Regions from separate parts of the Aeromicrobium sp. CFBP 8757 genome, predicted to be linked through region 1. Evidence: riboswitches for the same ligand, from Rfam matches in the RefSeq annotation. Region 1 holds a riboswitch; the other holds the start of a gene.
What was found. Region 1 has a riboswitch for cyclic di-AMP ahead of IFT73_RS15080 (C40 family peptidase). Riboswitches for the same ligand answer to the same signal wherever they lie in the genome.

Region 1 (15,329 bases):
GCCAGTCGATGTTGGGCGCGAAGCGCACCGTCGAGCGGTCCTCGCCGACGAAGCCGGCGGCACCGATGCCGATGCCGGACGCCTTCTCGTCGCCGGTGAGGCGGTCGACCAGGTCGGCCACGACGGCGGGGATCTTCGTCGCGTCGTCGGGCGTGGGCTCGGCGACCGAGTCGAGGATGTCGCCGGCCTCGGACACGAGGCCCGCCGCGATCTTGGTGCCGCCGATGTCGACGCCGATGGACAGGTTCACTGCTTCTTCTCCTCCGGGGCGAGAGCGGCGTCGACGAGGTCGCGCAGTGAGCGCGCCAGGTCGGTCGCCGATCGCGTCACCGACGCGATGGCGTCGGGGTTGTCGCGCACGAACCCGACGACCTGGCACACGGGGCACCACGTCGTCGTGCACTCGTGGCCTGCGGGATGGCCGGTCCGCACCTCGTCGGCGCCGTCGTCGGCGCCCACCCCCTGCGCGGCCGAGGGCGTCGCGACGGCGCGGAACAGCTTGAACGCCTCCTGCGCGACGGAGCCGACGGGCTCGGGGTCGTGGGGCGTCGAGGGGGTGTCGACGTCGGGTGCGGCCGCGTCCGGCTCGTTCACCGGGCCTCGACCTGTTTCTTCAACCCCTTGAGAGCGGTGTCGATGATGACCTTCTCGGCCTTGCGCTTGAGCATGCCCAGCAGCGGGATCGAGACGTCGACCGCGAGCTGGTACGTGACACGCGTCGAGGCGTCACCGACCGGCTCGAGCGTGTAGGCGCCGTCCATCGACTTGAGCATCGAGCCGGGCTCGACGAGGCTCCACGACACGGTGCGGTCGCCGTCCCAGACGTAGCCCAGGTCGTACTCGTCGCGGATCGGGGTGGCGTCGAGGACGAAGTGCACCTGCTCGGCGCGCCCGTCGGCACTCGTCGACACGACGTCGGCCGTCTTCATGCCCGTGGCCCACGAGGGGTAGGCACCGAAGTCGGCGATGACGTCCATGATCTCGTCGGCCGGTGCATCGATGACGATGTCGCTCGTGGTCCGCGCCATCACCCCTCCTCGTGCCGCTGCCAGTGTGAGCCACCATGCTAGTGGCTCGACGGCCCTCGCAGGCCGTGGGCTCCCCTCCGACGCGCGCCGCGGGCGAGTAGCGTTCCGTACGTGACCGAGCACCCGACGCCCTCCCTGGGCAACCTCAGCGACGACATCCTCGACCGTCTGCCCGCGCACGCGGACGACATCGCCCTCGCCCGGGCCGGCGAGGACGGCGAGTCCTGGACCGACGTCACGCTGGCCGAGTTCCACCGCGACGTCGTCGCCGTGGCCAAGGGCCTGGTCGGGGCGGGTGTCGCCGCGGGAGACCGCGTCGTCCTGCTGTCGAAGACGCGGTACGAGTGGACCGTCGCCGACTACGCCATCTGGTGGACCGGCGCCGCGACCGTGCCGATCTACGAGACGTCGTCGGCGGCCCAGATCGCCTGGATCCTGTCCGACTCCGGCGCCGTCGCGGCGATCGTCGAGAACGACGGCCACCTGTCGAAGGTCGAGGAGGCCCGCGCCGACGCCCCGTCGCTCGGGCACGTCTGGACGATCGAGACCGGCGGGCTCGACGACCTGCGCGCGGCGGGTGCCGACGTCTCCGACGACGACCTCGAGCAGCGACGTGCCGCGCTGACCAGCGACACGCTGGCGACCCTGATCTACACGTCCGGCACGACGGGACGGCCCAAGGGCTGCCGGCTCACGCACGGCAACTTCCGGTACGAGCTCGAGGCTGCCACGGAGCAGCTCAACGACCTGTTCACGGCCGAGGGCGCGTCGACGCTGCTCTTCCTGCCGCTCGCGCACGTGTTCGCGCGGGTCATCCAGGTGGGTGCGATCCGATCGGGAGCCCGGCTGGGCCACACCGCCGACGTCAAGGAACTCGTCACGCACCTCGGCACGTTCCACCCGACCTTCGTCCTCGCGGTGCCGCGGGTCTTCGAGAAGGTGTTCAACTCGGCCAGCGGCAAGGCCTACGCCGACGGCAAGGGCAAGATCTTCGACCGCGCCGTGCAGACGGCGATCGGCTACAGCCGTGCCCTGGACGACGGCCGACCGGGCCTCGCGCTCCGGGCCCGCCACGCGCTGTTCGACCGTCTCGTCTACGGCAAGCTCCGCGACGCGCTGGGCGGCGAGGCGGCGTGGGCCATCTCCGGAGGCGCACCGCTGGGCGACCGGCTCGCGCACTTCTACCGCGGCATCGGCGTGACGGTCCTCGAGGGCTACGGCCTCACCGAGACCACCGCCGCCCTGTGCGTCAACACCCCGGACGACCAGCGCATCGGCACCGTCGGGCGGCCCCTGCCGGGCACCGAGGTGCGCGCGGGCGACGACGGCGAGCTCAGCTTCCGCGGCCCGCAGGTCTTCCACGGCTACTGGCACAACGACGAGGCCAGCGCCGAGGCCCTCGACGCCGACGGCTGGTTCGCGACGGGCGACCTCGGCGAGGTCGACGCCGACGGCTTCGTGCGCATCACCGGACGCAAGAAGGAGATCATCGTGACGGCGGGCGGCAAGAACGTCGCCCCCGCCGTCCTCGAGGACCGGGTCCGGGCGCACCCCCTCGTCAGCCAGTGCCTCGTGGTCGGCGACGGCAAGCCGTTCATCGCGGCCCTCGTGACGATCGACGAGGAGGCCTGGACGGGACGCCTCGACGACCCCGAGCTGCTGTCCGCCGTCCAGAAGGCCGTCGACGACGCCAACTCGCAGGTGTCGCAGGCCGAGTCGATCCGCAAGTTCGAGATCCTGCGCGAGGACTGGACCGAGGAGAACGGCTACCTGACCCCGTCGTTCAAGGTCAAGCGCAATGCCGTCCTCCGCGACCTTCACGACACCGTCGAGGCGCTCTTCGTCAGGTAGGCCCGCCAGTCGGCGGTCAGCTCGTCGACCGTCAGGCCGAACGACGATCGCAGGGCACGCTCGACGGGCTCGCCGCCCAGCACGTCGCGGTAGAACGCGACGACGTCCTTCTGCGGGTGCTGCTCGCCGAGCATCCGGAAGATCATCCAGGCCGACTCGTACACGGCGCCGAGACCGTGCTGCGTCGAGCCGAAGTCGGTGTCGGACGGCAGCGCCTCCGGGACGATGCCCGCGCGCACGCGGGTCAGCACCTGGCCCGCGCTGACCGACAGCGGCGCGGTGTCGTCCTGCAGCGCGACGTAGTCGGCGAATCCCTCGACGACCCAGTTGACGGCCGTCGTGCCGACCGCCGACGTCAGCACGTGCGTCGCCTCGTGCGTCAGGACGATCTGCGCGGCGCGCCGGTCCATCGTCGCGAACACCGCCGGGTTGAGGACGACGACGGCGTCGGCGGCCGAGGTGTCGCCGTCGACACCGGTCGTGACCGCGGCGATCTGCGCCACGGCGTCCTCGTCCTGTCCGACGACCGCGGCCATCTGCGCCTGCGTGCGGGGCGAGATGATCGTCAGGTCTCCCCCGACGCCCGGCACCGTGCGCTCGACGACGTCGCGGGCGCGGGTCACCATGTCGTCGACCGGCAGCGAGTCGTCACCACCGTCGATCCGCAGCACGGTGCGCCCCCCACCCGTGTCGAGCGTGACGTCGCCCAGCAGCCAGACCGGCACGCTCGAGGTCGCCCGCCCCCGGCCGACGATCGACAGCGCTCCGTCGCGCTGCGGTGCGACGCGCAGCTCGACGGTCGACCGGTGCGTCACGGCCGGGTCGAGGCCCGATGCCTGCGAGGCCTTCCACGCGACCTCGACGGTCGCGGTGGCCGAGCCGTCCGTGCGGTCGGCGACCTCACCCCCGCTGACGTAGCGGAACGTCGTGCCCGGCGCGGCGACGACCTGCATCGACCGCCACGTGCGCCGGGCGAACTCGCGGCCGGCCGGCAGGTCGCCCGCCGCCGTGACGAAGTCCTGCTCCGAGGCGGCGCCCGAGAGGTCGCGCAGCTGTGACGTCAGCCGCGACGAGGCGTCCCGCGGGATCGCGACGGGGTCGTCGGCCGGGGCGTCGGCACGCCACGGCTGCTGCCACGCCAGGAGCACGGCGGCCACGACGGCCAGCACGAGGACCGCCGCCACGTTGGGCGACGGCCGCAGGCGCGGCTCAGCCAACCCGCGCCGCGCGCGTGAAGCCGCTCAGGCCGGTGATCTCGACGCTCTTGCCGGGGCGCGGGGCGTGGACGACCCGGCCGTTGCCCAGGTAGAGGCCGTCGTGCGACATGTCGCCGTAGGCCACGATGTCGCCGGGCTGCAGCTCGCTCATCGACACCGAGGTGCCGGCGGCGATCTGCGGGCCGACGACGCGCGGGATCGAGACGCCGGCGGCGGCCCACGACTTCATGACCAGGCCCGAGCAGTCCCAGCTGTTGGGGCCCGTGCCGCCGTAGACGTACGGGTCGCCGATCTGGGCGAGCGCGAAGTCGAGGGCCTTCTTCGCCCGGCCCTTCGCGTCGGCGGTCGACACGTCCACGTCGGTGTTGCTCTGGTTGAACGACGCCTGCTCGGCGGCCGTCAGGCGGGCGAGCTCGGCCTTGGCGGCCTCGTACTTGGCGCGGACGTCGGCCCGCTGGGCCTCGGCGTCCTTCGACGCGGCGGTCAGGTCGGCCCGGCGGTCCTTGAGCTGAGCCCGACGGTTCTTGAGCTGCTTGCTGGTGCGGCCGAACTGCTCGAGCGCGTCGGCACGGGTGTTGTTGAGGGCACGGACGGCACCCAGACCGGCCAGGAACTGGTCGGGGTCGTCGCTGCTGAGCAGGTTGGCGGTGGGCCCGAGCGGGGCGTCGAGCTGCTGCTGGACGATGGCGCCGCTGAGCTCGTCCTTCTGGGCCGTGTAGGTGGCCATGCCGCGGGAGATGTCGGCGGAGATGTCGTCGATCTCGGACTGCGTCTGCTTGATCTGCTCGCCGAGCTGGTTGACCTGCTCGTTGGCGGCCTCGACCTGGCTGAAGGCGGCCTCGACGTCCTTGACGGTGACCTTGGGCGCGGCCTGCGCCGACGGGAGCGCCAGCACCGCACCGGCCAGGGCAAGGCTCGCGGTCATCGCGAGCACGCGACGCCGCACCGTGCGGCGGCGGTGGGGGGTGGTCTGGGTCGTGCTGGGCTGGTTCAGGGCGTGTGCCATGTGTGCGTGGGTCTCCCGCATCCTCGACGTCTACCGGGTGAGCTGACGGGTTCGGGCCTCGGATTGCCCTACGCCGTGTGCGCACCGGTCAGGTGCGTGCACGGCGATTCACCCCACGTGCGTGGTTCCCCGGTTCGTCCCAGACATCTTCCCCATGGCTGCGACGACTCGACGGCGCGTCCGACACCGACCTGGAGGGCGGTGTTCACCGGACGCGCAAGGTCTCACTGTAGGCCGAGCCAGGGGCCGGGACAACTCGCCCGGCCGGTTGTCAGGAGATGTTCAGGTGCGCTCAGCCGGCTTGCGTCTCGGGGCCCGCGACGGGGGTGACGAGGCGCAGGGGCGGCGTCAGGCCGGCGTCGGACAGCACCCCGAGGGCGGCCATCTCCTCGGCGTCGATCTCGATGCCGGCCGGCGGTGCGCCGAGCAGGAACGTGACGACGCAGTCGCCGCACGCGCCGGGGCTGCGGACGAGGCAGCGGTCGCAGTCGACGACCACCGAGTCGGTGGGGTGTGACTCGTGCGAGGTGTGGCTGGTCATGCGTGACCTCCTGGTGCGGGGAAGACCCCGGTGATCGGGGACGTCCACGACGCTAGGAGCCGCCCCGGACAAAAACGTCCGCCGTCCCGGGGCGGCGGGAGCCGGGTGCCGACGCCTCCCCCACTCTGTCGGTGGCCGCGCCTAACGTGTGCCGCGTGGAAGCCGTGCAGGGATCGTTCGACGAGCTGGGACGCCATCTGGCCGACGTCACGTTCTGTGTCGTCGACCTCGAGACGACGGGTGGGTCGGCCGCGAAGGGCTCGAGGATCACCGAGATCGGTGCCGTCAAGATCCGCGGCGGCGAGGTGCTCGGCGAGTTCCAGACCCTCGTCAACCCCGACGAGACGATCCCGGCCTACATCACGGTCCTGACCGGCATCACCAACCAGATGGTCGTGCACGCGCCGCGCATCGCCGAGGTGCTGCCGAGCTTCCTCGAGTTCGCGCGCGGCACCGTGCTGGTCGCGCACAACGCGCCCTTCGACGTCGGCTTCCTCAAGCACTTCAGCCGCGAGCTGGCGATCCCGTGGCCCGGGTTCGAGACGCTCGACACCGCGGTGCTGGCGCGCCGCGTGCTGAGCCGCGAGGAGGTGCCCAACTGCAAGCTCTCGACCCTCGCGGCGGCGTTCTCGGCCACCACGACGCCCAACCACCGCGCCCTGTCCGACGCCCGCGCGACGGTCGACGTCCTGCACGCCCTGTTCGAGCGGCTCGGGCCGCTGGGCGTCACGACCCTCGAGGAGGTGTCGACCTACACGTCCAAGGTCAAGCCCGAGCAGCGGCGCAAGCGTCACCTCGCCGAGCACCTGCCCGAGGCACCGGGCGTCTACCTGTTCCGCGACGCCAACGACGACATCCTCTACGTCGGCACGTCACGCAACCTGCGCACCCGCACGCGCTCGTACTTCACCAAGGCCGAGACCCGCACCCGCATGGGTGAGATGGTCATGCTGGCGCAGCGCATCGAGGGCATCGTGTGCGCCACCGCCCTCGAGGCGAACGTCCGCGAGCTGCGGCTCATCGGCCGCCACCGGCCGCCCTACAACCGCCGCTCCCGCTTCCCCGACCGCCTCACGTGGCTCAAGCTGACCCGCGAGCCGTGGCCCCGGCTGTCGATCGTCCGGGCGATCCTCGACGACGACGCCGACTACATCGGCCCGTTCCGCGGGCGTCCGTCCGCGGAGGCCGCGCTGACGGCCCTGCACGACTCGTTCCGCATCCGCCAGTGCACGCCCCGGCTGGCCAAGGCGTCGCGCACGTCCCCATGCGCCCTGGCCGAGATGGGCCACTGCCTCTCGCCGTGCGACGGTTCGGCCGATCCCGACGAGTACGCCGCCGAGGTGCAGCGAGTGCGGCAGGCCATGACGGGCGACCCCGCTCCCCTGGTCGCCTCGATCCGCCGGCACATGCTCGAGCTGGCGCGCACCGAGCGGTTCGAGGACGCCGCGGTGTGGCGCGACCGGCTCACGGCCTTCCTGCGGGCCGCCGTGCGCACGCAGCGGCTGCGCGAGCTCACGGCCGTCGACGAGCTCGTCGCGGCGGCGCCGCACCCGCTCGGCTACGAGATCCACGTCATCCGCTTCGGCCGGCTCGCCGCGGCCGGCGTGCTGCCGCGTGGCGTGCACCCGACCGGGTGGGTCGACGCGCTGCTCGCGACCGCCGAGACCGTCGTCGGCGGCTTCGGGCCGATCCCGTCGGCCACGGCCGAGGAGACCGAGACGCTCCTGCGCTGGCTCGACACCCCGGGCCTGCGCATGGTGCGCGGAGCCTGGCACGTCCCGCTCGAGAGCGCCGCGCGCCACCTCACGCCGTTCGAGCAGGCCACCGCGGCCTGGCACGACCTGCAACGACCGGGCTAGGCCCGCGACGTCGGTAGGCTCGCTGCATGATCACCGCCATCGTCTTCATCCAGGCCGAGGTCTCGCGGCTGTCCGACATCGCCGAGAGCATCGCCGCGATCGACGGCGTCAGCGAGGTCTACTCCGTCACGGGCGAGCTCGACCTCGTCGCGATGGTGCGGGTCCGCCAGATCGACGACGTCGCGTCGGTCGTCGCCGACCAGCTCAACAAGGTCGACGGCATCGTGTCGACGCAGACGCAGATCGCCTACCGCGCCCACAGCCAGCACGACCTCGAGGACGCCTTCAGCATCGGCCTCTGACCCCAGCCCGCCGACGAGTCACGTAGGCCCGCCGACGAGTCACGTAAGCCCGCCGACGAGTCACGTAAGCCCACCCGCGAGTCACTCCAGGCGATCCATGAGTGACTCGTCGCCGGGCGCGAGTGACTCGTCGCCGGGCGCGAGTGACTCGTCGGGGATCAGGTGGCGAGGTCCTGGGTCGCGGCGGCCCACCGCGCGAGGGTCTCGGCGGCCGCCCCGGAGTCGATCGACGTGCGCGCACGGTCGACGCCCGCTGCGAGCCGCTCGTGCAGCGTGCCGCTGCCCGCCTCGTGCGCGGCGATCGCGGCACCCGCGTTGAGCAGGACGGCGTCGCGCACCGGCGACACCTCACCCCCGACGACCCGGCGGAACACGTCGGCGTTGAACGCCGGGTCGGCGCCGACCAGGCTCGCCGGCGGAGCCAGCTCGAAGCCCAGGTCGGTGGGGTCGAGGACGCTCTCGACGACCGCGCCCCCCGTGACCTCCCACACCCGCGTCGTCGTCGTGATCGTGATCTCGTCGAGACCGTCGTCGCCGCGGAACACGAAGGCGTCGTGACCCCGCGCCGCCAGCACCTCGGCCATCAGCGGCGACATGCGCAGGTCGGCGCAGCCGATCGCCGAGGCGGCCGGCTGCGCCGGGTTGGTCAGCGGGCCGAGGAAGTTGAACGGCGTCGCGATGCCGAGCTCGCGGCGCGGGACCGCCGTGTGCCGGAACGACGGGTGGAACACCGGCGCGAAGCAGAACGTGATGCCGCTGCGGGCGAAGACGTCGGGGATGCGGGCCGCCGGCACGTCGAGCCGGATGCCGAGCACCTCGAAGACGTCGGCCGTGCCGCTCGAGCTCGACGCCGCCCGGTTGCCGTGCTTGACGACGCCGACGCCGGCACCCGCCGCCACGACCGCCGACATCGACGAGATGTTGACGGTCCGCGACCGGTCGCCGCCCGTGCCGACGATGTCGACGAACCGACCCGGGATGTCGAGACGGGTCGCGCGGGCCAGCATCGCGTCGGCCAGGCCACGCAGCTCCTCGGCGGTCTCGCCCTTGGAGCGCAGGGCGACCGCGAAGCCGGCGATCTGCGAGTCGGTCGCCTCGCCGGCGAGGATCTGGTCCATGGCCCAGACGGTCGTGGACGCGTCGAGGTCGTGACCGGCCACGAGCGTCGTCAGGACGTCGGGCCACGTCTGTGGCTGCACCTCGACCTCAGCCGGGCTGCAGGACGCCGCGCGCCAGCGCGATGACGGCCTCGGCGAGCCGGATGGGCTCGATGGGGTGCGAGACGGCGGCCTCGGCGCGCGACCACGTCGCGAGCCACGCGTCCTGGGGACGTCCGGTCAGCACCAGCACGGGGGGCGCCTGGAAGATCTCGTCCTTGATCTGACGGGCGATGCCGAGCCCGCCGACCGGGACGGCCTCGCCGTCGAGGACGACCAGGTCGATCCCGCCGCCGTCGAGGTGCTGCAGGACGACCGGCTCGGTCGCGCACTCGACGTACTCGAAGGGCGGCAGATCGGGGTGAGGGCGGGCTCCGAGCGCCGACAGCACAGCGGATCGGACGTCTCGATCGTCGCTGTAGACCAGGACACGTAGGGGCTTGTCTGCGCTCACGAGTTGATCGTACATAATGAACGAGTGACGACTACCTCCGTGATTCCCGCTTCCCGCCTGCACGGCCAGGAAGGCCGTCCCTCCATGGTGACGGTGGGGACCATCGTTTGGCTCTCCAGCGAGCTCATGTTCTTCGCCGGTCTGTTCGCGGCGTACTTCACGATCCGCAACATCTCCCCCGAGCTGTGGGCCCAGGAGACGGAGGTGCTGAACGTCCCCTTCGCGACCGCGAACACCACGATCCTCGTGCTGTCGTCGGTCACCTGCCAGTTCGGCGTGTTCGCCGCCGAGCGCGGCAAGGCCGGTCGCTCCGGCAAGCTCTTCCAGATCAGCCTCTGGGGCATGCGTGAGTGGTTCGTCCTCACGTACCTGATGGGCGCGATCTTCATCGGCGGCCAGGCGACCGAGTACGCCGAGCTCGTCCGCGAGGGCATCACGATCCCCAGCTCGCCCTACGGCAGCCTCTTCTACCTCGCCACGGGCTTCCACGGCATCCACGTCATCGGTGGTCTGCTGGCCTTCCTGCTCGTGATCGGCCGCACGTTCGCGGCGCGCAAGTTCACGCACGAGCAGGCCATCTCCGCGATCGTCGTGTCGTACTACTGGCACTTCGTCGACATCGTGTGGGTCGGGCTGTTCGCCACGATCTACCTCATCAAGTAGCCACCACACGGGCCTGCCGCTAAGGCTGGCCTGAGTCACAAACTTCGGGGTGCCGAAAGGTACTCTGGCATCACTTCCAGGAATGAGGTCCTCGGTGCGGAAACTGTCCACCAGACGTCGGCATCCACTCGCCGGATTCGTCGTGCTCCTGCTGGGGCTCGTCATCGCGGGCGGCGCGTACTACGCGTTCGCGCCCAAGCCCGCCGAGGCGCAGGAGGTCACGGCCAACGACGTCGAAGCCGGACGCGACCTGTTCCTGATCGGTTGTGCGAGCTGCCACGGCAAGAACGCCACCGGCATCGAGACCGAGCGCGGCAACAACTACGGCCCGTCCCTGATCGGCGTGGGCGCCGCCTCGGTCGACTTCCAGGTCGGCACCGGACGCATGCCGCTGGCGCAGACCGCGCCGCAGGCTCCGTCCAAGAACCCGGAGTACACCGAGGAGGAGACCCGGCAGCTGTCGGCGTACATCGCCTCGCTGGCCCCCGGGCCGGCCATCCCCGACGGTGAGTACACCGACATCGACAAGGCCAACGTCGACGACATCCGCGAGGGTGGCGAGCTGTTCCGCGCCAACTGCACCGCGTGCCACAACTCGGTCGGCGCCGGCGGCGCCATGCCGGGCGGCAAGTACGCCCCCTCCATCAAGGGCGTCAGCGCCAAGCACATCGCCGAGGCCATGATCACCGGTCCCCAGCAGATGCCCGTCTTCTCCGACGACGTCATCACGCCCGAGGACAAGCGCAACATCATCGCGTACGTCAAGCAGGTGCAGGACCAGCCCAACTACGGCGGTCTCGGCGGCGGCGGCCTCGGTCCGGTGGTGGACGGCATGTTCACCTGGATCATCGGCATCGGCGGCCTGATCATCGCATCGATCTGGATCGGTGCCCACGGAGCGAGAGTGAAGAAGAAGTCATGAGCGACGAGCTGCAGCCGGTCTCGGACACCGAGCCGATCAAGGACCCGGGGCTCGCCGAGCACCAGTTCCGCCCGCAGGACGTCGACGAGTCGCAGGCCAAGCGCACCGAGCGTCAGATCGCCTGGATGTTCCGCATCGCCGGGCTGCTGTTCTTCGGCTTCTGCGTCGCCTACTTCGCCGTCGACATCGACGCCACGTTCCTCGGCTGGTCCGCCCAGAACTTCGCCTTCGGCATGACGCTGGGCGGCGGGCTGCTGCTGATCGGCGTCGGCATCATCCAGTGGGCCAAGAAGCTCATGGGCGACCACGAGATGGTCGAGATGCGTCACCCCTCGGCATCGTCCGAGGAGGACCGTGTCGCGGTCATGAAGGACATCAACGCGGGCATCGAGGAGTCCGGCTTCGGCCGCCGCCCCATGATCCGCAACAGCCTGCTCGGCTCGATGGCGCTGCTCGGCCTGCCGGCCGTCGTGCTGCTGCGCGACCTCGGCCCGCTCCCCCACTCCCAGCGCGAGACGGTCTGGAAGAAGGGCATGCGCCTGGTCAACGACGTCACCGGCACGCCGATCAAGCCGTCCGACATGCAGGTCGGCCAGCTCGTCAACGGCCAGCCCGCGATCGTCTACGAGACCGACGCCGACGGCGAGGCCGTCCTGCACGGCACCGAGCTGCTGCAGGTCAAGTCGAAGGCCTCGATCATCGTCGTGCGCATGCGCCCGGAGGACATCACGGCCTCGAAGGGCCGCGAGAACTGGGGCGTCGACGGCATCCTGTGCTTCTCCAAGATCTGCACCCACGTCGGCTGCCCGATCAGCCTGTGGGAGCAGCAGACGCACCACCTGCTGTGCCCGTGCCACCAGTCGACCTTTGACCTCGGTGACAACGGCAAGGTCATCTTCGGCCCCGCCCACCGTCCGTTGCCCCAGCTCCCGCTGGGTGTCGACGAGGAGGGTTACCTGATCGCCATGAGCGACTTCCCCGAGATCATCGCGCCCAGCTATCCAGAACTGGCGCGTGACCAGAAGAAGTTGGACAATAAGTCATGAGCACCACAGAGCAGTACACGCCGATCCAAGACACCGGCGTGGGCAAGAAGGCAGCCGGCCCCGTCGGCTGGCTGGACGACCGCCTCGGCCTCGCCGGGGTGGCCAAGAAGAACCTTCGCAAGGTCTTCCCCGAGCACTGGTCGTTCATGCTGGGCGAGATCGCCCTGTGGAGCTTCGTGGTGCTGCTGCTGACCGGCGTCTTCCTGACGTTCTGGTTCCAGCCCAGCATGACCGAGGTCGAGTACCACGGCTCCTACCTGCCGTTCAACGGGCTCGAGATGTCGCAGGCGTACAAGTCGACGCTCGACATCTCGTTCGACATCCGCGGCGGTCTGCTGATCCGGCAGATCCACCACTGGGCCGCGGCGCTGTTCATCGCCGCGATGATCGCCCACATGCTGCGCGTGTTCTTCACCGGCGCGTACCGCAAGCCGCGTGAGATCAACTGGCTCATCGGCGTCGGGCTGTTCTCGCTCGGCCTGGTCGAGGGGTTCGCGGGCTACTCGCTGCCCGACGACCTGCTGTCGGGAACCGGTCTGCGATTCGTCGACGGCCTGATCCGCTCGATCCCGCTGGTCGGCTCGTACCTCGAGTTCTTCATCTTCGGTGGCGAGTTCCCCGGCGACGAGATCATCCCCCGCCTCTACATGGCGCACATCCTGCTGATCCCCGCGATCCTGCTGGGTCTCATCGGCGCCCACATGCTGCTGCTCGTCTACCACAAGCACACGCAGTGGCCTGGACCGGGACGCACCGAGCAGAACGTCGTCGGCTACCCGATGCTCCCCGTCTACGCGGCCAAGGCCGGCGGATTCTTCTTCGTCGTCTTCGGCTTCACGGCCCTGATGGGTGCCCTGCTCCAGATCAACCCGGTCTGGGTCTACGGCCCCTACAACCCGTCCGAGGTCACGGCCGGCTCGCAGCCCGACTGGTACATGGGCTTCTCCGAGGGCCTCGTGCGCCTCATGCCCGGCTGGGAGAGCACGTTCTTCAACTACACCTGGAGCTGGAACGTCTTCATCCCGGGTGTCGGCGGCCTGACCGGTCTGTTCGTCATCCTCGGCGCCTGGCCGTTCATCGAGCAGTGGATCACGGGCGACAAGCGTGACCACCACCTGCTCCAGCGTCCGCGCAACGCCCCGGTCCGCACGGCCCTCGGCGTGGCCGGCATGACGGCCTACGGCGTCGCCTGGGCGGCCGGTGGCAACGACATCATCGCCACCAAGTTCCACATGGACATCTACACGCTGACGAACATCTTCCGGGTCGGTTTCTTCGTGTTCCCGATCATCGCGTTCATGGTGACCAAGCGGATCTGCATCGGCCTCCAGCGGGCGGACGCCAACCGCATCCTGCACGGCTACGAGACCGGTGTCATCGAGCGGTCGCCCGACGGCGGCTTCTCGGAGCGCCACGCTCCCCTGCCGGCCTCGCAGCAGTACACGCTGACGGCGCACGACCGCGTACCCGTCCTCGAGGCTCCGGCCGAGACGGACGAGAACGGTGTCGCCGCACCCCACTCCCGCAAGGAGAAGGTGCGGGCCAAGCTGCAGGCGCTGTACTACCGCGACACGCTCGACAAGCCGACGGCCGAGGACGTCCAGCACGCCGAGGAGCACCTCGGTGAGATCGACGGCCACCCCGTCGAGCTGGGCGACGAGTTCCAGGGCGTCTCGGAGACGGGTGTCCCCCGGGTCCACTGATCGCCTGCACGTCCCCGACAGCCCCCGTCAGCCACGCTGACGGGGGCTTCGTCTTCTCTCGCGGCCCCCGCCCCGCTCCCCCGCCACGTCTCCCCCGCGGCGGCCGTCGCGGACGTCATCACATCGGTACCCACAACAGCCCCACCGTGATGACGTCCCCACGCCCCGCTGCGGACGTCATCACATCGGTACCTACGACAGCCCCACCGTGATGACGTCCCCACGCCCCACTGCGGACGTCATCACGCCAGTACCGACGACAGCCCCACCGTGATGACGTCCACGGTGGGGCTGAGCAGTGTGCAGGGTGGGGTCAGTCGACGACGTCGTCGGCTGCAGGAGGCGCTGCGGACGCAGCCGCGGCCTGGAGGGCCGAGCCCGCGGTCCACGTCGCCCACGGGACGTTCCAGTCGGTCCAGCCGTTGCGGTCCTCGAGGGCACGGGGGCTGTCGACGTACTCGACGACGTCGCCGCGCACCGAGCGGTCGTACAGCCACTTGGCGTCGGCGGTGCTCATGCCCGTGCAGCCGTGGCTGACGTTGTCACGCCCCTGTGAGCCGACCGACCACGGGGCGGCGTGGATGAACTCCCCCGAGTTGGTCAGGCGCATCGCCCACCGGACGTCGGAGATGTTGTAGTAGCCGGGGTCCTCGGAGTCGACGCCCGTCGTCGCGGCGTCCATGTCGACCGAGGAGAACTTCTCCATGATGATCTTGACGCCGGCGCGCGTGCGGTGGCCGTCGTCACCCGTCGTGACGGGGATCGTGCGGACCTTCTGGTCGTCGACCGAGTAGGTCAGCTGGTGCTTGCCGACGTCGACCGTCGTGACCGACTTCTTGCCGACCTGGAAGTTGATGTCCTGGTCCTGCTGCCCGAAGACCCCCTCGCCCGCCGGCAGGCTGTTGAGGGTCAGGTGGACGTTGACCTTGGTGTTGGCGGGCCAGTACTGCTCGGGCCGGTAGTGGGCCTCGTTGTCGCTGAACCACGTCCACGAGCCCGTCGTGCCGTTGTCGGTCGTCACCTTCATGTGCTTCTCGTACAGGGCGCGCTTGCGCACCGGCAGGTCGAACGTGACGATGATCGGCATGCCGACACCGACGGTCTCGCCGTCGAGCGGCGCGACCGACGGGTAGGTCTGCTGGTCGAGCGACAGCGCCTGCGTCGTGAAGGCGCTCGTGACGGTGCGCGACTCGCCGTCCTCGCCCTGACCCGTGGCGGTGAGGCGGTACGCCGTTCCCGGCTCGAGCCGGCTGTCGGCCCGCCAGCCGGAGTCGGTGACGCGGCCGGTGATCTCGGTGGCGCCGTCGGCGGTCGCGAGCTTCGCGGACGAGACCGTGCCGTCCTCGGCGAGCACCTTGACGTAGGTGCTGACCTTCACGTCCTTCGCGCCGTCGGCGACGTTCGGCGTGAGGCTCAGCGAGTCGAGCGTGCTGTCAGGCGTGACGGCGTCCTTGGCGTCCTTGATCGAGCAGGACGACACGGCGATCATCGTGGCGCACACGAGCGCGACGGGGAGACGGAGCTGCTTCACCCCGACAGTTTACGTGCCGCCCCCCACACAGCAGAGCACCGACGACGTG
Region 2 (15,329 bases), on a different contig from region 1:
TCGGTGCACGTCATCGCGGTGCTCGCGATGCGGACGGTCGGGACGATCGTGGGGGCGGCGATCGGGCTGGCGTACGCGCTGTCGTTCGGCCTGCAGTCCGCTGTCGAGGCCGACTTCCACGAGGTCGCCTTCGCGGCACCGCTCCTGGCGCTGGCGGGAGCGGCGTACGTCGACCGGCGCTTCGACCGGGTCGTGCTCTGGTCGGTGCCGCTGCTGCTCGTCAAGGAGGACCTCGGGCTGACGGTCGCGGTCGTCGGCGGCGTCCTGTGGCTCGCGGGGGAGCGGCGTCGCGGGGCGGCACTGGCGGTCGGCGCGGTCGCGGCGACGGCGCTGATCCTGCTCGTCGTCGTCCCCGGCTTCAACGCCGGAGGCGCGTACGCCTACTCGGGGACGCTCGGCGGCGATCGCGGGGTGGTGGCGACGCTGCTCGACGCGCCGGGCCGCAAGATCGCGACGGTCGTGCTGACGGTGGCGATCACGGGGTTCGCGGCGCTGGCGTCACCGTGGGTGCTGCTGGTGCTGCCGACGTTCGCCTGGCGCTTCGCCGGAGACGTCCCCTTCTACTGGGGCACGGAGTGGCACTACTCGCTCGTGCTGATGCCGATCGTGTTCGTCGCGATGATCGACGCGATCCGTCGCCGTCCGGCGCTGCGGTGGGCGACGCCGGTGGGGCTCGTGGTCGGCGGCTTCATGATGGTCGGCTCGCCCGTGGCGGCACTCGCCGACCCGGCGACGTACGACGAGCCGCCGCGCGTCGACAGCGCACGGACCGTCGTGTCGCTGGTGCCGAAGGGTGCGTCGGTCGAGGCCGACATCGGCCTGATGGGGCACCTCGTCACCGACCACACCGTCTACTGGCTCGGCACCGTCGGCTCGGCGACGCCCGAGTACGTCCTGTTCGACGTCGCCGCGGGCATCGGCTCGCCCAGCGACGTCGCGGTGTACGCCGAGCAGACCCACGGCGGGACGTACGACGTCATCTACGACGACGACGGCTACGTCCTCGCCCAGCGCCACTGACGCCGAGGAGGGGGTTGTCGCCCTGCGAGGAGAGGGTTACGGCCCTGTGAAAGGGCCGCAACCCCCTCGTGGAGGGGCGGTAACCCCCTCCTCGGCGGGTGGGGGCTACGGGTGGGTCATGCTCATGACGTCGAGGGCCTCGTCGAGGTCGGACTCGGAGACCTCGCCGCGCTCGACGAAGCCCATCTCGACGACGACCTGGCGGATCGTCTTCTTCTCCTTCACCGCGGTCTTGGCGACCTTGGCGGCGTTCTCGTAGCCGATGTAGCGGTTCAGCGGCGTGACGACCGACGGCGACGACTCGGCGAGCTCGAGGCAGCGCTCCTCGTTGGCCGTGATGCCGTCGACGCAGCGGTCGGCCAGGACGCGCGAGGCGTTGCCGAGCAGGCGCATCGACTCCAGGATGTTGCGGCCGATCACGGGCAGCATCACGTTGAGCTCGAAGGAGCCCGACGCGCCGGCGGTCGCGATCGTCGCGTCGTTGCCGATGACCTGTGCGGCGACCATCAGCGTGGCCTCGGGCAGGACGGGGTTGACCTTGCCGGGCATGATGCTCGAGCCGGGCTGCAGATCGGGCAGCGCGATCTCGCCGAGGCCCGTGCGGGGGCCCGAACCCATCCAGCGCAGGTCGTTGCAGATCTTGGTCAGGCTGACGGCGATCGTGCGCAGCTGGCCCGACATCTCGACGAGCCCGTCGCGCGCGCTCTGGGCCTCGAAGTGGTCGACGGCCTCGGTGATCGGCAGGCCCGTGTTGGCGGCCAGGATCTCGATGACGCGCTGAGGGAAGCCGATCGGCGTGTTGATGCCGGTGCCGACGGCGGTGCCGCCCAGGGGCACCTCGGCGGTGTGGGGAAGGGCCGACTCGACGCGCGCGATGCCGCGACGGATCTGCGCCGCGTAGCCGGCGAACTCCTGGCCGAGGGTGACGGGCGTGGCGTCCATCAGGTGCGTGCGGCCCGACTTCACGACGGACGCGAACTCGGTGGCCTTGGCCTCAAGCGACGTCGCGAGGTGGTCGAGCGCGGGGATCAGCTCGTTGGTCGCCGAGGCGGTCGCGGCGACGTGGATCGACGTCGGGAACACGTCGTTGGACGACTGCGACGCGTTGACGTGGTCGTTGGGGTGGACGTCCTTGCCGAGCGCCTTCGTGGCGAGGGTCGCGATGACCTCGTTGGTGTTCATGTTGCTCGACGTGCCCGAACCCGTCTGGAACACGTCGATCGGGAAGTGCGCGCCGTGCGCGCCCGAGGCGACCTCGTCGGCAGCCGCGACGATCGCGTCGGCGACGTCCTGGTCGAGGATGCCCAGCTCGGCGTTGGCCGTCGCGCAGGCGGCCTTGATCTGGGCCAGGGCGCGGATCTGCGCCGACTCGATGGGGGTGCCGGAGATCGGGAAGTTCTCGACGGCCCGCTGGGTCTGCGCGCGCCACAGGGCGTCGACGGGCACGCGGACCTCGCCCATGGTGTCGTGCTCGATGCGGTACTCGCTGCTGTGTTCGGTCATGTCGGCACGATAGCGCTGCGTCGCGGTCGACGTCCGGCGAGGATCCAGTAGCGCTCGTCACGTCCCTGCAGCCGGACGTCGACGGACTCGACCGTCACCTCGTCGAAGTGCGCCTCGAGCAGGGCCCGCACGGCGTCGGAGTCGGCCATCGACCAGATCGCGAGCAGTCCGGTGGTTCGCAGGCGCGCGGCGCACGTCGCGACGAAGCCCTCGCGGTAGACCGCGGCGTTCTCGTCGTGCACGAGGAAGTCCGGACCGTTGTCGACGTCGAGCAGGATCGCGTCGAACGAGGCTCGTGGCTGGGCGGAGACGACGTCGCGCACGTCGCCCACGACGACGTCGAGCCGCGGGTCGTCGAGCAGGTCGGCGCCGGGGATCGTGCCGTCGCGCATCCGGTCGACGATCTCGCCGTGCAACTCGGCGACGACGACCCGGTCCACGACGCCCGACGCCAGCAGCTCGCGGGTCGTGAAACCCAGGCCGAGCCCGCCGACCAGGACGTCGCGTGCCCCGGTGTCGAGCGCCGTGCCGGCCAGCAGACGCTCGGACGTCGTCTCGAGGTCGTCCATCACGAACACGCCGTTGACGCGCAGCTCCAGGGCGCCGTCGTCGCGCCGGCGCACGATCACCTCGTCCATGGCACCACCCTAGACACCGGGCGACCGGCTCAGCCGAACGAGAACGCGTACACCTGCAGGTCGCCGTCGTAGCGGACCGTCAGGGTCTCGGGCCCGAACGGCGCGACGTGGACCTGGCGCGGCTCCGGGTCGCCGTCGACGACGATGCGACGCGTCATCCCGCTGGAGGTCGTGACGGTCAGGGTGCCGCTGCCCCCGACGAGCTGGTACGCGGCCCGGCCGCGGTAGCTGACGCGGGCGACGGCCCGGTCACGCGGCACGAGGTACTCGGTGCCGGTCGTCCACAGCCCGCCCAGGCTGAACGTGCCGTCGGGCTGGGCCGTCGACGGCAGGCGGAAGCGCGTGTCGTCGCCGACGACGGTGTCGGACTCGCTGTCGACGCGCGTCCCGCGGGAGTCGGCGAGGTCGATCTGCCCCGTCGTGCCCGGCTCGGGGTCCTCGCCGTCGTCGAGCGCACCGACCGGTGCCGGCAGGGGCGCGTCGGGGTCGCGCTCCTGCAGCAGCTGTCGCAGGAGCCGCTCGGTGCGCTCGGCTCCACCCTCGCCGAGCGAGATCGCCCGAACGGTGCCGGAGGTGTCGACGAGGTAGGTGGAGGGCAGGACCTGGGTGCGGTAGTCGGTCAGGGTCGCGTAGCCCTGGTCCTGCAGGACGGGGAAGGTGATCGCCAGGTCGTCGAGCGCGCGGGCGAGCCACCGGTCGTCCTTCTCGTAGGCGCGCTCGGGGGAGTGGACGCCGACGACCTGCAGCCCCGCGTCGGCGTACGTCCGCTGCCACGCCGTGACGTACCGTGCGGCGCGGCGGCAGCTGAGGCACGACCCGGAGAAGAAGTCGACGAGCACGACCGATCCGCGCAGGTCGTCGAGTCTCGCCGTGTCTCCGCCGGGCGTGTTGAGCCACGTGCCCTCGCCCAGGGCCGGGGCGGGGCCGCACCGCGCGAGGCGGTCGCTGCCGGGCGTGCAACGGTCGAGCAGCCGGTTGTCGGCGTTCGTCAGGGGGACGAGTCGCGGGGCCTGCGTCGAGGGGGCCGGGGACGGAGTCGCCGACGACGCCCCGGTCGTCGGCGTGCCCGTCGGGGCCAGCCCGGCCAGGCGCCCGGGGACGTCGAGGGCCGCCGCGGCCACGAGCACCATCGCGACCGCCAGCGCACCGAGCAGGCGTGGCGAGCGGCGCAGCATGGCGATCAGGTCACGGGGTCCGGGCACGACGTCCAGCATGCCGCCGATCCGTGGCTCACGCCCGGTAGATCGCGACCTCGCTGGCCTTGACCGCCAGGAACACCTCGGCGCCGGGCGCCAGGTCGAGCTCGGCGACGACGGGCGCCGTGACGTCGGCGGCGACCTCGTCGGTCCGGATGCGCACCTGCGAACCGCGCGGCTCGAGCTCGCGGACCGTCGCGGCGAAGACGTTGCGCGGGCTGCCGCCGGGACGCTCGCGGTGCACGCCGACGGCGCCGGGGGAGAAGACCGCGACCGCCGCGACGCCGTCCGGGACCGTCTCGTCGTCGTGGATGCCGGCCACCAGCAGGCCGCCGGCCGTCCGGACGCCACCTCCGTCGGTGGTCCCGCGGGCCAGGTTGAGCCCCGCGATGCCGGCGCCGAACGTGCTGCGCGGGCGGGCGAGGACGTCCTTCGTGGGGCCCTGCTCGACGACGCGGCCGGCCTCCATCACGACGACGTGGTCGGCGAGCAGCAGCGCGTCGAGCACGTCGTGGGTCACGATGACGGCGCTGCGCCCCCGCAGCACCGTGCGCAGCACCTGCCGCATCGCGGGCACGACGGTGATGTCGAGCGCGGCCATCGGCTCGTCGAGCAGCAAAAGCCGCGGGTCGGGCGCGAGGGCCCGGGCGATCGCGACCCGCTGGGCCTGCCCACCCGACAGCTCGGACGGCCGACGGTCGGCGAGCTCGGCGGCGTCGACCCGTTCGAGCCACGTGCGGGCGGTCTCGCGGGCGGCGCCGCGACGGGCACCAGCGCTGCGGGGTCCGAAGGCGACGTTGTCGAGCGCGTCGAGGTGCGGGAACAGCAGGGGGTCCTGTGCCAGCAGGCTCGTGCCGCGCTCGTGCGGCGGCACCCAGGTGCCGGCGGCGACGTCGAACAGTGTCGTGCCGGCGAGCGTCGCCCGTCCGGCATCGGGGCGCAGGATGCCCGCGACGACCGAGAGCACGGTCGACTTGCCCGAGCCGTTGGGTCCCAGCAGGGCGACGGTCCGGCCGTCCTCGACGTCGAGCGACACGTCGACGTCGCGCTCGGCCACGGTGGCGGTGAGGCGCAGGGTCATGCCGACACCCCGCGCGTCCCGCGCACCAGGCCGATGACCAGCACCGCCACGACGACCAGCACGAGCGACAGGGCGACGGCCGCGTCGGGGTTGCTCTCGCGCTGCAGGTAGATCTCGAGCGGCAGCGTGCGCGTGACGCCCTCGAGGCTGCCCGCGAAGGTGATCGTGGCACCGAACTCGCCGAGCGCCCGCGCGAACGACAGCACCGCGCCGGCGGCCAGGCCGGGCAGCACGAGCGGCAGCGTGACCCGTCGCAGGACGGTCGTCGGGCGCGCGCCGAGCGTCGCGGCGACGGTCTCGTAGCGTTGCCCGGCGGTGCGCAGCGATCCCTCGAGGCTCACGACGAGGAAAGGCAGCGACACGAACGTCTGCGCGATCACGACGGCCGTCGTCGAGAACGCGATCTGCAGGCCCAGCACGTCGATCGTCTCGCCGAGCAGGCCCTTGCGCCCGAACGTGTAGAGCAGCGCGATGCCGCCGACGACGGGCGGCAGCACGAGCGGCAGCAGCACGAGCGACCGCAGCAGCCCCTGCCCGCGGAACGACGTCCGTGCCAGCACGAGCGCCATCGGCACGCCGAGCAGCACGCACAGCAGCGTCGCGGCGGCCGACGTCCGCAGGCTCAGCAGCAGCGCCTCGCGCGACGAGTCGGACGTGATGAGCGACCAGAAGCTGCCCCACTGCACCCGTGACGCGAGCGCGACGAGCGGCAGCACGATGAACAGCGCTCCCGCCGCGGCGGGGACGAGCACCCACCGGGGGAGACCCGACGCGCGTGCGGAGACCATTGCAGAGACCCTGGACGTCGGCGCTACGGTGCGCCGAAGCCCGCCGCCGTCAGGACCGACCGGCCCTCGGGGCCCGTGACGTAGGCGGTGAACGCCTTCGCCGCGTCGGGGTTCCTGCTCCCGGCGAGTGCGGCGATCGGGTAGGTGTTGACGACGTCGGCCGACTCGGGGAACGGCACGCCGGCGACCTTGTCCCCGGCGCCCCTGACGTCGGTGACGTAGACCAGGCCCGCGTCGGCCTCGCCCGAGATGACCTTGCCGAGGACGTCGGTGACCGACTGCTCCTCGCTGACGGGCTGGATGTCGAGGCCCGCGGCCTTCTCGACGCCGGCGGCGGCTGCGCCGCACGGCACCTCGACGGCGCACACGACGACCGTGACGTCGGGGTCGGCCAGGTCGTCGAGCGAGTCGACGTCGGCGGGGTTGTCGGGCGGGGTCGCGATCTCGAGCGTGTTGGTCGCGAAGTCGGCGGGCGTCCCCTCGACGAGGTCGTCGGCGGTGGCCTTGTCCATGTTCTTGGTGTCGGCGGACGCGAACACGTCGGCGGGCGCCCCCTGCTGGATCTGTGCGACGAGATCGGCCGATCCGGCGAAGCTGAACGTCACCGAGACGCCCGGGTTGGCCTTCTCGAAGGCCGCACCGATCTCGGTGAACGAGTCCTTGAGCGATGCGGCCGCGTAGACCGTCAGGGTCGTCTCGCGCGGGGCGTCGGACGACGGGCCCGCCGCGGCATCGTCGTCGGACGAGCCGCAGGCTGCCAGGGACGAGAGCAGCAGGGCCGCGGCGACCGTGCCGATGAGGCGCTTCATGAGTGGCCCTCCAGGGACTCGACGATGACGTTGGTCGACTTGATGACGGCGACGGCGACGGACCCCGGTTCCAGGCCGAGCTCGTCGACGGCCTCGCTGCTCATCAGCGAGACGACGCGGAACGGGCCGCACTGCAGCTCGACCTGCGCCATCACGGCATCGGCCCTGACCGCCGTGACGAGCCCGACGAAGCGGTTGCGGGCCGAGCTCGACGTGCCGGACGTGTCGGTCGCCGCGCGTGCCTGCTGCTGGGCGAGGCTCGCCAGCTCGCGGCCGTCGACGGCCATGCGGCCCGATGAGTCGGTGACCGACGCCAGCGAGCCGGCCGAGATCCAGCGCCGCACGGTGTCGTCGCTGACCCCGAGGAATCGTGCTGCATCGGAGATCCGCAGGTGCGACATGGATGACATCCTAGGGCATCATCTGCGGTGGAACCTCTCGGATGGCACCGTAGGTGCGTACCGGTGCGGCTGGTGCGGCGACCGGGCGTGGCGGGGGTCGTGCCTACGACGGGGAGTCGTCGCCGGCGGCCGCCGACGTCGTGCGGGCCGCGGTGCGCGCGATGGCCTCGACGTACGTCGCGTACAGCTGCGCGGGCATGTCGTGCGCCATGCCCGCGATCTCGAGGTGCTCGGCTCCGGGGATCGCGTCGGCCGTCGCCTTGCCGCCGGACCGGTGCACCAGCGGGTCGTTGAGGCCGTGGATCACGAGGGCGGGCAGGTCGAGCGTCGCGAGGGCCTTGGTGCGGTCGGGCTGCGTCAGCACGGCCAGCATCTGGCGGGTCACGCCACTGGCCGTCCAGCCGCGGTCGTACGTCTCGAAGGCGCGGTCGCGGGCCATGACGTCGTCGGACGGGAACGCCGGCGATCCGATGACCTTCGAGCCCTTGAGCGACCGCTCGACGTACGAGTCACGGGTGCGTCCGGCCGACGACAGCATGACCGGGAACACCTTGGGGTGCTGGAAGCCGACCGTCCGCTTGCCGGTCGTCGACATGATCGACGTCAGGGAGAGCGCGCGGTCGGGGTGCTCGATCGCGATGGTCTGCGCGATCATGCCGCCCATCGAGACGCCGACGACGTGGGCGCGCTCGATGCCGAGGTGGTCGAGCAGCCCGATCGCGTCGCCCGCCATGTCGCTCAGCGTGTACGGCACGGAAACGCGCCCGATCAGCGGCAGCCCGGTGAAGGCGCGGACGATGTCGGTGCGGCCGACCTTGTGGTGGCGCAGCTTGGTCGAGCGTCCGGTGTCGCGGTTGTCGTAGCGGATGACGAAGAAGCCGCGCTCGGCGAGCTGCTCGCAGAACGGCGTCGACCACCAGCCCATGGGGCCGCCGAGGCCCATGATGAGCAGGATCGCGGGATCGTCGGCGTCGCCGAAGGTCTGGTGGCAGATGTCGATGCCCGACGGCAGCGACGCGAACAGCTCGTCCGACTGGGTGACTGACATGCGCTCGATCGTATCGGGGATCGCCGCCCCGGCAGCCCGACGTGCCCGGCGGGGCGGTGGGTCAGCGCTCGTAGTCGATGGCCGAGTACGCCTTGAGCTTGCCGAGCTGGTGCTCGCTCGTGATCTTGCGGATCGTGCCGCTGCGCGACCGCATCACGAGCGACTCGGTGTACGCCTTGCCGGCGCCGTAGCGGACGCCGTTCATGAGCTCGCCGTCGGTGATGCCGGTCGCGACGAAGAAGCAGTCGTCGGCGTCGACCAGGTCGTTGGTGTGCAGGACGCGGTCGAGGTCGTGCCCCGCGTCGATCGCGCGCTGGCGCTCGTCGTCGTCGACGGGCCACAGCCGACCCTGGATCGTCCCGCCGATCGCCTTGATCGCGCACGCCGTGATGATGCCCTCGGGGGTGCCGCCGATGCCGACCAGCAGGTCGACGCCGGTGTCGGGGCGGGCGGCCGTGATGCCGCCGGCGACGTCGCCGTCGATGATGAACTTGATGCGGGCGCCCGCGGCGCGGATCTCGTCGACGAGACCCTGGTGGCGGGGACGGTCGAGGACGCACACCGTCACGTCGCTGTTCGAGATGCCCTTGGCCTTGGCCACGAGGGCGATGTTCTCGGCGACGGGCAGCCGGATGTCGACGACCTCGGCGGCCTCGGGGCCGGCGATGAGCTTCTCCATGTAGAACACGGCGGACGGGTCGTACATCGAGCCGCGGGGAGCCACGGCCATGACCGACACGGCGTTGGGCAGGCTCTTGGCCGTCAGGGTCGTGCCGTCGATGGGGTCGACCGCGACGTCGCACGCCGGACCGGTGCCGTCGCCGACCTCCTCGCCGTTGAACAGCATGGGGGCCTCGTCCTTCTCGCCCTCGCCGATCACGACGACACCGCTCATCTGCACCGTGTTGATGAGCGAACGCATCGCGTTGACCGCGACGCCGTCGGCGCCGTTCTTGTCACCGCGGCCGACCCACCGGCCGGCGGCCATGGCTCCTGCCTCGGTCACACGGACCAGGTCGAGGGCGAGGTTGCGGTCGGGCGCCTGGGCGGCGGGCTTGAGGCTGTCCACGGGCACAGCCTAGCGGTCGGCCGTCCCGGGCGGGTCGGCGACGAGGTGGCACGGAGCACGTCGGCGGCTCGCCCCGTAAAGTGGGATGGCCGACACCGCACGGGTGTCGCAGAGGTGAGGACGTAGTGCCATGAGCTCGACCGGATCGTCCCGCGGCAATCCCGCGATCGGCGACATCATCCGTTCGATGGTCGTGATCGGCGCCGTGATCCTCGGCCTCTACGGCATCGGGCAGCTGTTCACCGCGAAGCCCGAGGCGAGCGTCGAGACGGTCGACTACGCCCAGGTCGTGTCGCAGGCGCGTCCCGCGGCGACGTTCCCGCTCGCGGCGCCGACGGGTCTGCCGGAGGGGTGGCGGGCGACGTCCGCTCGCTTCCAGGAGAACGGCTGGCACCTCGGTGTGCTGACCGACACCGACGACTACGTCGGCCTCGAGCAGCTCAAGGGCCCCGCGGTCCGGGCGGTCGAGCGCTTCGCGGACGGCAGCAAGAGCGACGGCACGGCCGACGTCGCGGGGCAGACGTGGAACGTCCGCACGGGGCCGAACGGGCGCCTGACGTACCTGCGCAACGAGGACGGTCTCACGACGCTGCTGAACACGACGGTCTCGCGACCCGTGCTCGAGGACTACATCGCGTCGCTGTCGACGTCCTGAGCCCCGGTGGCCTGGGCGAGTCGCGCCCTCGCCCCGTCGAGCCACTGCTGGCAGATCGCCGCGAGCTGCTCGCCGCGCTCCCACAGCGCGAGCGACTCGTCGAGGCTCGTGCCGCCCTGCTCGAGCCGCGACACGACGGCGATGAGCTCGTCGCGGGCCTGCTCGTAGGGGATCTCGGGCGGTGACGTGGGCTGTGTCGTCTCAGGCATGGTCGTCCTCGGGGCTGGTGGAAGCGGTGGCGGCGGGCTCGGTGGCGAGCGTGCGGGTCGTGATCGTGCCGTCGGCGACGCGGACGGTCAGCTCGGTGTCGGTCGTGACCTGGCCGATCGAGGTGACGACGGTGCCGTCGGCCAGCTGGGCGACGCCGTAGCCGCGCTCGAGGGTCGCGAGCGGCGACAGCCCCCGGACGCGGGCGAGGTGGTGGACGATCTCGTCGCCCGCCCGGTCGAGGCGGTGGCCCAGCGAGCGGCGCGAGCGGTCGCGCCAGTCGCGGACGACGGACTGCTCGGCGTCGACGAGCGTCGACGGCTGGGCGAGCACGGGGCGCGAGCGGACGTCGGCCAGCCCGCGCACCTCGCGGTCGACCATCGAGCGGATCGCGAGGGACGCGCGCTCGCGCATCATCGCGACGCCGGCGAGCTCCTCGCGGACGTCCGGGACGATGCGCTTGGCGGCGTCGGTCGGCGTGGACGCCCGCAGGTCGGCGACGAGGTCGAGGATCGGGGTGTCGGGCTCGTGGCCGATCGCGCTGACGACCGGCAGCGCGTACGCGTGCACGGCCCGCACGAGCGCCTCGTCGGAGAACGGCAGGAGGTCCTCGACCGAGCCACCGCCGCGGGCGATGACGACGAGATCGATCGAGCGGTCGGCGGCCAGCTCGGTGAGCCCGGCCATGACGTCGCGCGCCGAGTCGTTGCCCTGCATCAGGGCGTGACGCACGACGAAGTGGACGTCGGGCCAGCGCAGGCGCGCGTTCTCGAGGATGTCGCGCTCGGCCGCGGAGTTGCGACCGGTGATCAGCCCGATGCCACGGGGCAGCAGCGGCAGCGGCTTCTTGAGCCGGGGGTCGAACAGGCCCTCGGCGGCGAGCAGCTGCCGCCGTCGTTCGAGCTGGGCCAGCAGCTCGCCCTCGCCCTGCGGGCGGATCTCGCGCAGGTCGAGCGAGAGGCTGCCGCGCGGCGCGTAGAACGCCGGTTTGGCGTGCACGACGACCCGCGATCCCTCCGTGACGGGGACCGGCGAGCCGTCGAGCACGCTCACGTGGCACTTGGCGTCGATCGAGATCTTCGCCGTCAGGTCACGCAGCGTCAGGAAGCAGATGCCCTGACGCCGCGTGAGCTGGGCGATCTCGGCCTCGACCCAGACGGCCCCCAGACGGCCGATGTAGCCGTCGAGCAGCTGCGAGATCTGTCGCAGCGGCGCGGGGGTGTCCGCGCTGGTGTCGAGAGCCATGCCCTCAGCGTAGGGGCCGGGTACCCCGCGTCAGCGGGACGTGTCGAGGCCGGCCTCGGCCGTGGCGACCGTGACCGATCCGCCGGCGGGACGCCGCACGACGTAGCTGCTCGACCAGATGTCGTGACGGCCGACGGGCACGCCGGTGCGCTGGGCCTCCCACATCTCGCCGTCACCGGCGTAGATCGCCGAGTGGTAGGCGGTGCCGCCGCGCATGAAGACCAGGATGTCGCCGGGCTTCTTCTTGCTCTTGGGGACGCTGGCGCCCGAGAGCTGCGCGCCGGACGTGCGACCGATCTTCTTGCCGGCCTTCTTGTAGACGTACTGGACGTAGCCGGAGCAGTCGAAGCCGCTGGGCGTCGCGCCGCCGTAGCGGTACGGCTTGCCCTTGAGCTTCTTGGCCTGGCTGATGACGGCCTTGGAGCGGTCGGTCTTCACGGTCTTGACCGTGGTCTTGGTCGAGCCCTCGGCCAGGGCCGGGGCGGACAGTCCGGTGAGGACGATGGCGGAGCCGAGAACGAGGCTCGCTGAGACGCGTGCGTACATGCGCATAGGGGGGTTCCTTCGTGCACGCCTGTGAAAGATGACCTGTCGGGTTCAGGCGCGAAGGATGCCTGTCGGTGGTGCCGATTAACCCCAAGACTCCGTGGGAGCCGCACTGCTGGGTCTTCCATGCCCGTCGCGGTTGGATCGATGACTGCGAACGTGACGGGCCTCGGCGCGTGCGCAGTGCCGACCTGGTGAGGCCAACGCCGCAGAACGTTACAGACCGATGACGAATCGTGCTCGCCGGGGCCGTGTGAGGTTGATCGCCCTGCGGTCCCGGGACGTTCGGCTCTTCGGGGGGCGCGAGGCGTCATCGCCTACGATGGGAACCATGTCCTCCCAGGTCTCTCTCGGCATGCCCCCCGTCGGCGGCAGCGTGCTGCTCGCCGACCCGCGCGGCTACTGCGCCGGCGTCGACCGGGCCGTCATCACGGTCGAGAAGGCCCTCGACCTCTACGGTGCGCCGGTCTACGTGCGCAAGCAGATCGTGCACAACAAGCACGTCGTCAACAACCTGGCCGCGCGCGGCGCGATCTTCGTCGAGGAGCTCGACGAGGTGCCCGAGGGTGCCACGGTCGTGTTCTCGGCCCACGGCGTGTCGCCGATGGTGCACGCCGAGGCGGCCGACCGCAGCCTCAAGACGATCGACGCCACGTGCCCGCTCGTCACGAAGGTGCATCACGAGGCCCGACGCTTCGCGAGCGAGGGCAAGCACATCCTGCTGATCGGGCACGAGGGGCACGAGGAGGTCGAGGGGACGGCCGGCGAGGCGCCCGACGACATCACGATCGTCCAGACGCCCGACGACGTCGACGACCTCGAGTTCCCCGCGGGCACCCGGCTGTCGTGGCTGTCGCAGACGACGCTGAGCGTCGACGAGACCATGGAGACCGTCCGCCGTCTGCGCGAGAAGTTCCCGCAGCTCGAGGACCCGCCCAGCGACGACATCTGCTACGCCACCCAGAACCGCCAGGTCGCGGTCAAGGAGATCGCCAAGGACGCCGATCTCGTGATCGTCGTCGGCTCGGCCAACTCGTCCAACTCGGTGCGCCTGGTCGAGGTCGCCCTCGAGGCCGGCGCGAAGGCGTCGTACCGCATCGACGACATCTCCGAGTTCGACGAGGCCTGGCTCGTGGGCGTCGAGAAGGTCGGCGTCACGTCCGGTGCGTCCGTGCCCGACGACCTCGTGCAGGACGTGCTCGGCTTCCTCAGCGCGCACGGGCACCCCGACGCCGACGCCGTCCGCACGGCCGACGAGAGCCTGATCTTCGCCCTGCCCCCCGAGCTCCGCAAGGACATGAAGGCGGCCGGCATCCCCTACAAGTGACCTGGTCCGGTCACCGGCGACGCACGACCAGCGCGCTGCCGCCACCTCGACGCCTCGGCTCGGCCACGGCGGTCAGACGTCCGCCTCGGCCGACCTCGATCGTGGCGGCGGCTCCGATCTCGGCGGCCGACGTGAACGTGTCGCCCGACGGCGTCAGCTTCTGCCCGTAGGGGGCCAGCAGCTTCTCGTAGGCGGTGATGAACTCGGGCTCGGCCGGTGTCGAGGCGGTGTTGCGCTGCGAGGCGCGTGGTGCCGCGACGGCCTGCGGCAGCGTCATGCCGAGGTCGATGCGGTTGACCAGGATCTGCAGGACGGTCGTGATGATCGTCGCGCCTCCGGGGGAGCCGACGACGTACCTGACCCGGCCGCGATCGGTCACGATCGTCGGCGCCATCGACGAGCGCGGACGCTTGCCGGGGGCGATGCGGTTGGGGTCCTTCGGGTCGTACGCCGCGGTGAAGTCGGTCAGCTCGTTGTTGAGCAGGAAGCCGCGGCCCGGCACCGTCATGCCGGAGCCGCCGGTCTGCTCGATCGTGAGGGTGTACGAGGCGGCGTTGCCCCACTTGTCGACGACCGACAGGTGGGTCGTCGAGACGTTCTCGGTGTCGGGCTTGTCCTGCGTCGTGACGCTTGCGCAACCCGACGCGAACGGGTCGCCCGCCGCCACGGGGCGCGTCGACGCCGTGGTCTGGTCGATCGTGCAGCGGCGCGAGTTCGCGAACCTCTGCGACGTCAGCCGCTTCGTCGGCACCTTCGTGAACCGCGGGTCGCCGACGTACGCGGCCCGGTCGGCGAAGGCACGGGCCGACGCCTCGAGGTACAGGTGCAGGCTGCGCGCCGTCCGCCGGCCGCCGCCGAGCCGGTACGTCTCGAGGATGTTGAGCGCCTCGCCGACCGACGTGCCGCCGGACGACCCCGGGGCCATGCCGTACACGTCGAGCCCCCGGTAGCGCACGTGCGTCGGTGCCTGGTGGCGCACCCGGTACGACGCGAGGTCCTTCGTCGAGAGGGTGCCGGCCGGCGCGGGGAGCGCCGAGGACGGGTCCTTGCGGGGCGAGCGGACGACGCTCGAGATCTCGCGCGCGAGCGCGCCGCGGTAGAAGGCCCTGGGGCCCTTGGTCGCGATCGACGTCAGGGTGCGGGCGAGCGCGGGGTTGCGGAAGCGGGTGCCGACCTTCGGCGCGTCGCCGCCCGGCAGGAAGAGCTGGGCCGTGTCGGGGAACGCCGAGAACCGCTCGGCGTTGTCGAGCGTCTGGTTGCGGAACGTCTGGTCGACGACGAAGCCCTTGCGGGCCAGCGCGATCGACGGCGCGAGGGTGCGCTCGAGCGACCGGGTGCCGAAGCGCTTCAGCGCGGCGTCCCACGTCGCGACGGTGCCGGGCACGCCGACCGCGACGCCGGACGAGACGAGCTGCGGCGTGAACGGGTAGGGCTGGCCCGTCGCGGGGTCGATGAAGGCGTCGTTCGTGATGCCGGACGGCGCGGTCTCGCGGCCGTCGATCGTGCTGACCTTGTTCTTCTTCGCGTCGTAGTAGACGAAGTAGCCGCCGCCACCGATGCCGGCGCTGTAGGGCTCCGAGACGCCGAGGCCGGACGCCATCGCGACCGCGGCGTCGGCGGCGTTGCCACCCTCGGCGAGCACCTGGCGACCGATGCGGCTCGCGTCGACGTCGACCGATGAGACCGCGCCTCCCGTGCCGGTGGCCGTCGAGGTGGACGCGAGCGAGCCCGTCCGCGACTCCGCGGCCGGGGCCGGCGCGGCGGAGGCCACGGGTGGGGCCGCGGTGACGAGCGCT

Region 2: linked by a shared signal. The riboswitch ahead of IFT73_RS13645 (C40 family peptidase) and the one ahead of IFT73_RS15080 (C40 family peptidase) in region 1 are both predicted to bind cyclic di-AMP.

The regions. Positions count from the first base shown of each region.
Region 1 covers NZ_JACYUM010000005.1:176,685-192,013, reverse strand. Annotated here, with positions in the region: gene IFT73_RS15105 (ROK family glucokinase) at 1-250, opposite strand, end outside; gene IFT73_RS15100 (hypothetical protein) at 247-594, opposite strand; gene IFT73_RS15095 (SRPBCC family protein) at 591-1,028, opposite strand; gene IFT73_RS15090 (AMP-binding protein) at 1,140-2,879, shown strand; gene IFT73_RS15085 (hypothetical protein) at 2,846-4,096, opposite strand; gene IFT73_RS15080 (C40 family peptidase) at 4,089-5,102, opposite strand; cyclic di-AMP (ydaO/yuaA leader) riboswitch at 5,115-5,286, opposite strand; gene IFT73_RS15075 (hypothetical protein) at 5,395-5,643, opposite strand; gene IFT73_RS15070 (DEDD exonuclease domain-containing protein) at 5,799-7,502, shown strand; gene IFT73_RS15065 (Lrp/AsnC family transcriptional regulator) at 7,529-7,804, shown strand; gene trpD (anthranilate phosphoribosyltransferase) at 7,963-9,003, opposite strand; gene IFT73_RS15055 (response regulator transcription factor) at 9,011-9,415, opposite strand; gene IFT73_RS15050 (heme-copper oxidase subunit III) at 9,509-10,078, shown strand; gene IFT73_RS15045 (c-type cytochrome) at 10,173-11,000, shown strand; gene IFT73_RS15040 (ubiquinol-cytochrome c reductase iron-sulfur subunit) at 10,997-12,046, shown strand; gene IFT73_RS15035 (cytochrome bc complex cytochrome b subunit) at 12,043-13,749, shown strand; gene IFT73_RS15030 (Ig-like domain-containing protein) at 14,063-15,280, opposite strand.
Region 2 covers NZ_JACYUM010000004.1:353,348-368,676, reverse strand. Annotated here, with positions in the region: gene IFT73_RS13710 (DUF2079 domain-containing protein) at 1-1,020, shown strand, start outside; gene IFT73_RS13705 (aspartate ammonia-lyase) at 1,126-2,523, opposite strand; gene IFT73_RS13700 (hypothetical protein) at 2,520-3,161, opposite strand; gene IFT73_RS13695 (redoxin domain-containing protein) at 3,191-4,363, opposite strand; gene IFT73_RS13690 (sulfate/molybdate ABC transporter ATP-binding protein) at 4,392-5,438, opposite strand; gene IFT73_RS13685 (ABC transporter permease) at 5,435-6,226, opposite strand; gene modA (molybdate ABC transporter substrate-binding protein) at 6,250-7,035, opposite strand; gene IFT73_RS13675 (molybdopterin-binding protein) at 7,032-7,436, opposite strand; gene IFT73_RS13670 (alpha/beta fold hydrolase) at 7,540-8,484, opposite strand; gene glpX (class II fructose-bisphosphatase) at 8,546-9,553, opposite strand; gene IFT73_RS13660 (DUF4245 domain-containing protein) at 9,684-10,208, shown strand; gene IFT73_RS13655 (exodeoxyribonuclease VII small subunit) at 10,181-10,417, opposite strand; gene xseA (exodeoxyribonuclease VII large subunit) at 10,410-11,660, opposite strand; gene IFT73_RS13645 (C40 family peptidase) at 11,691-12,212, opposite strand; cyclic di-AMP (ydaO/yuaA leader) riboswitch at 12,217-12,391, opposite strand; gene IFT73_RS13640 (4-hydroxy-3-methylbut-2-enyl diphosphate reductase) at 12,538-13,533, shown strand; gene ggt (gamma-glutamyltransferase) at 13,544-15,329, opposite strand, start outside.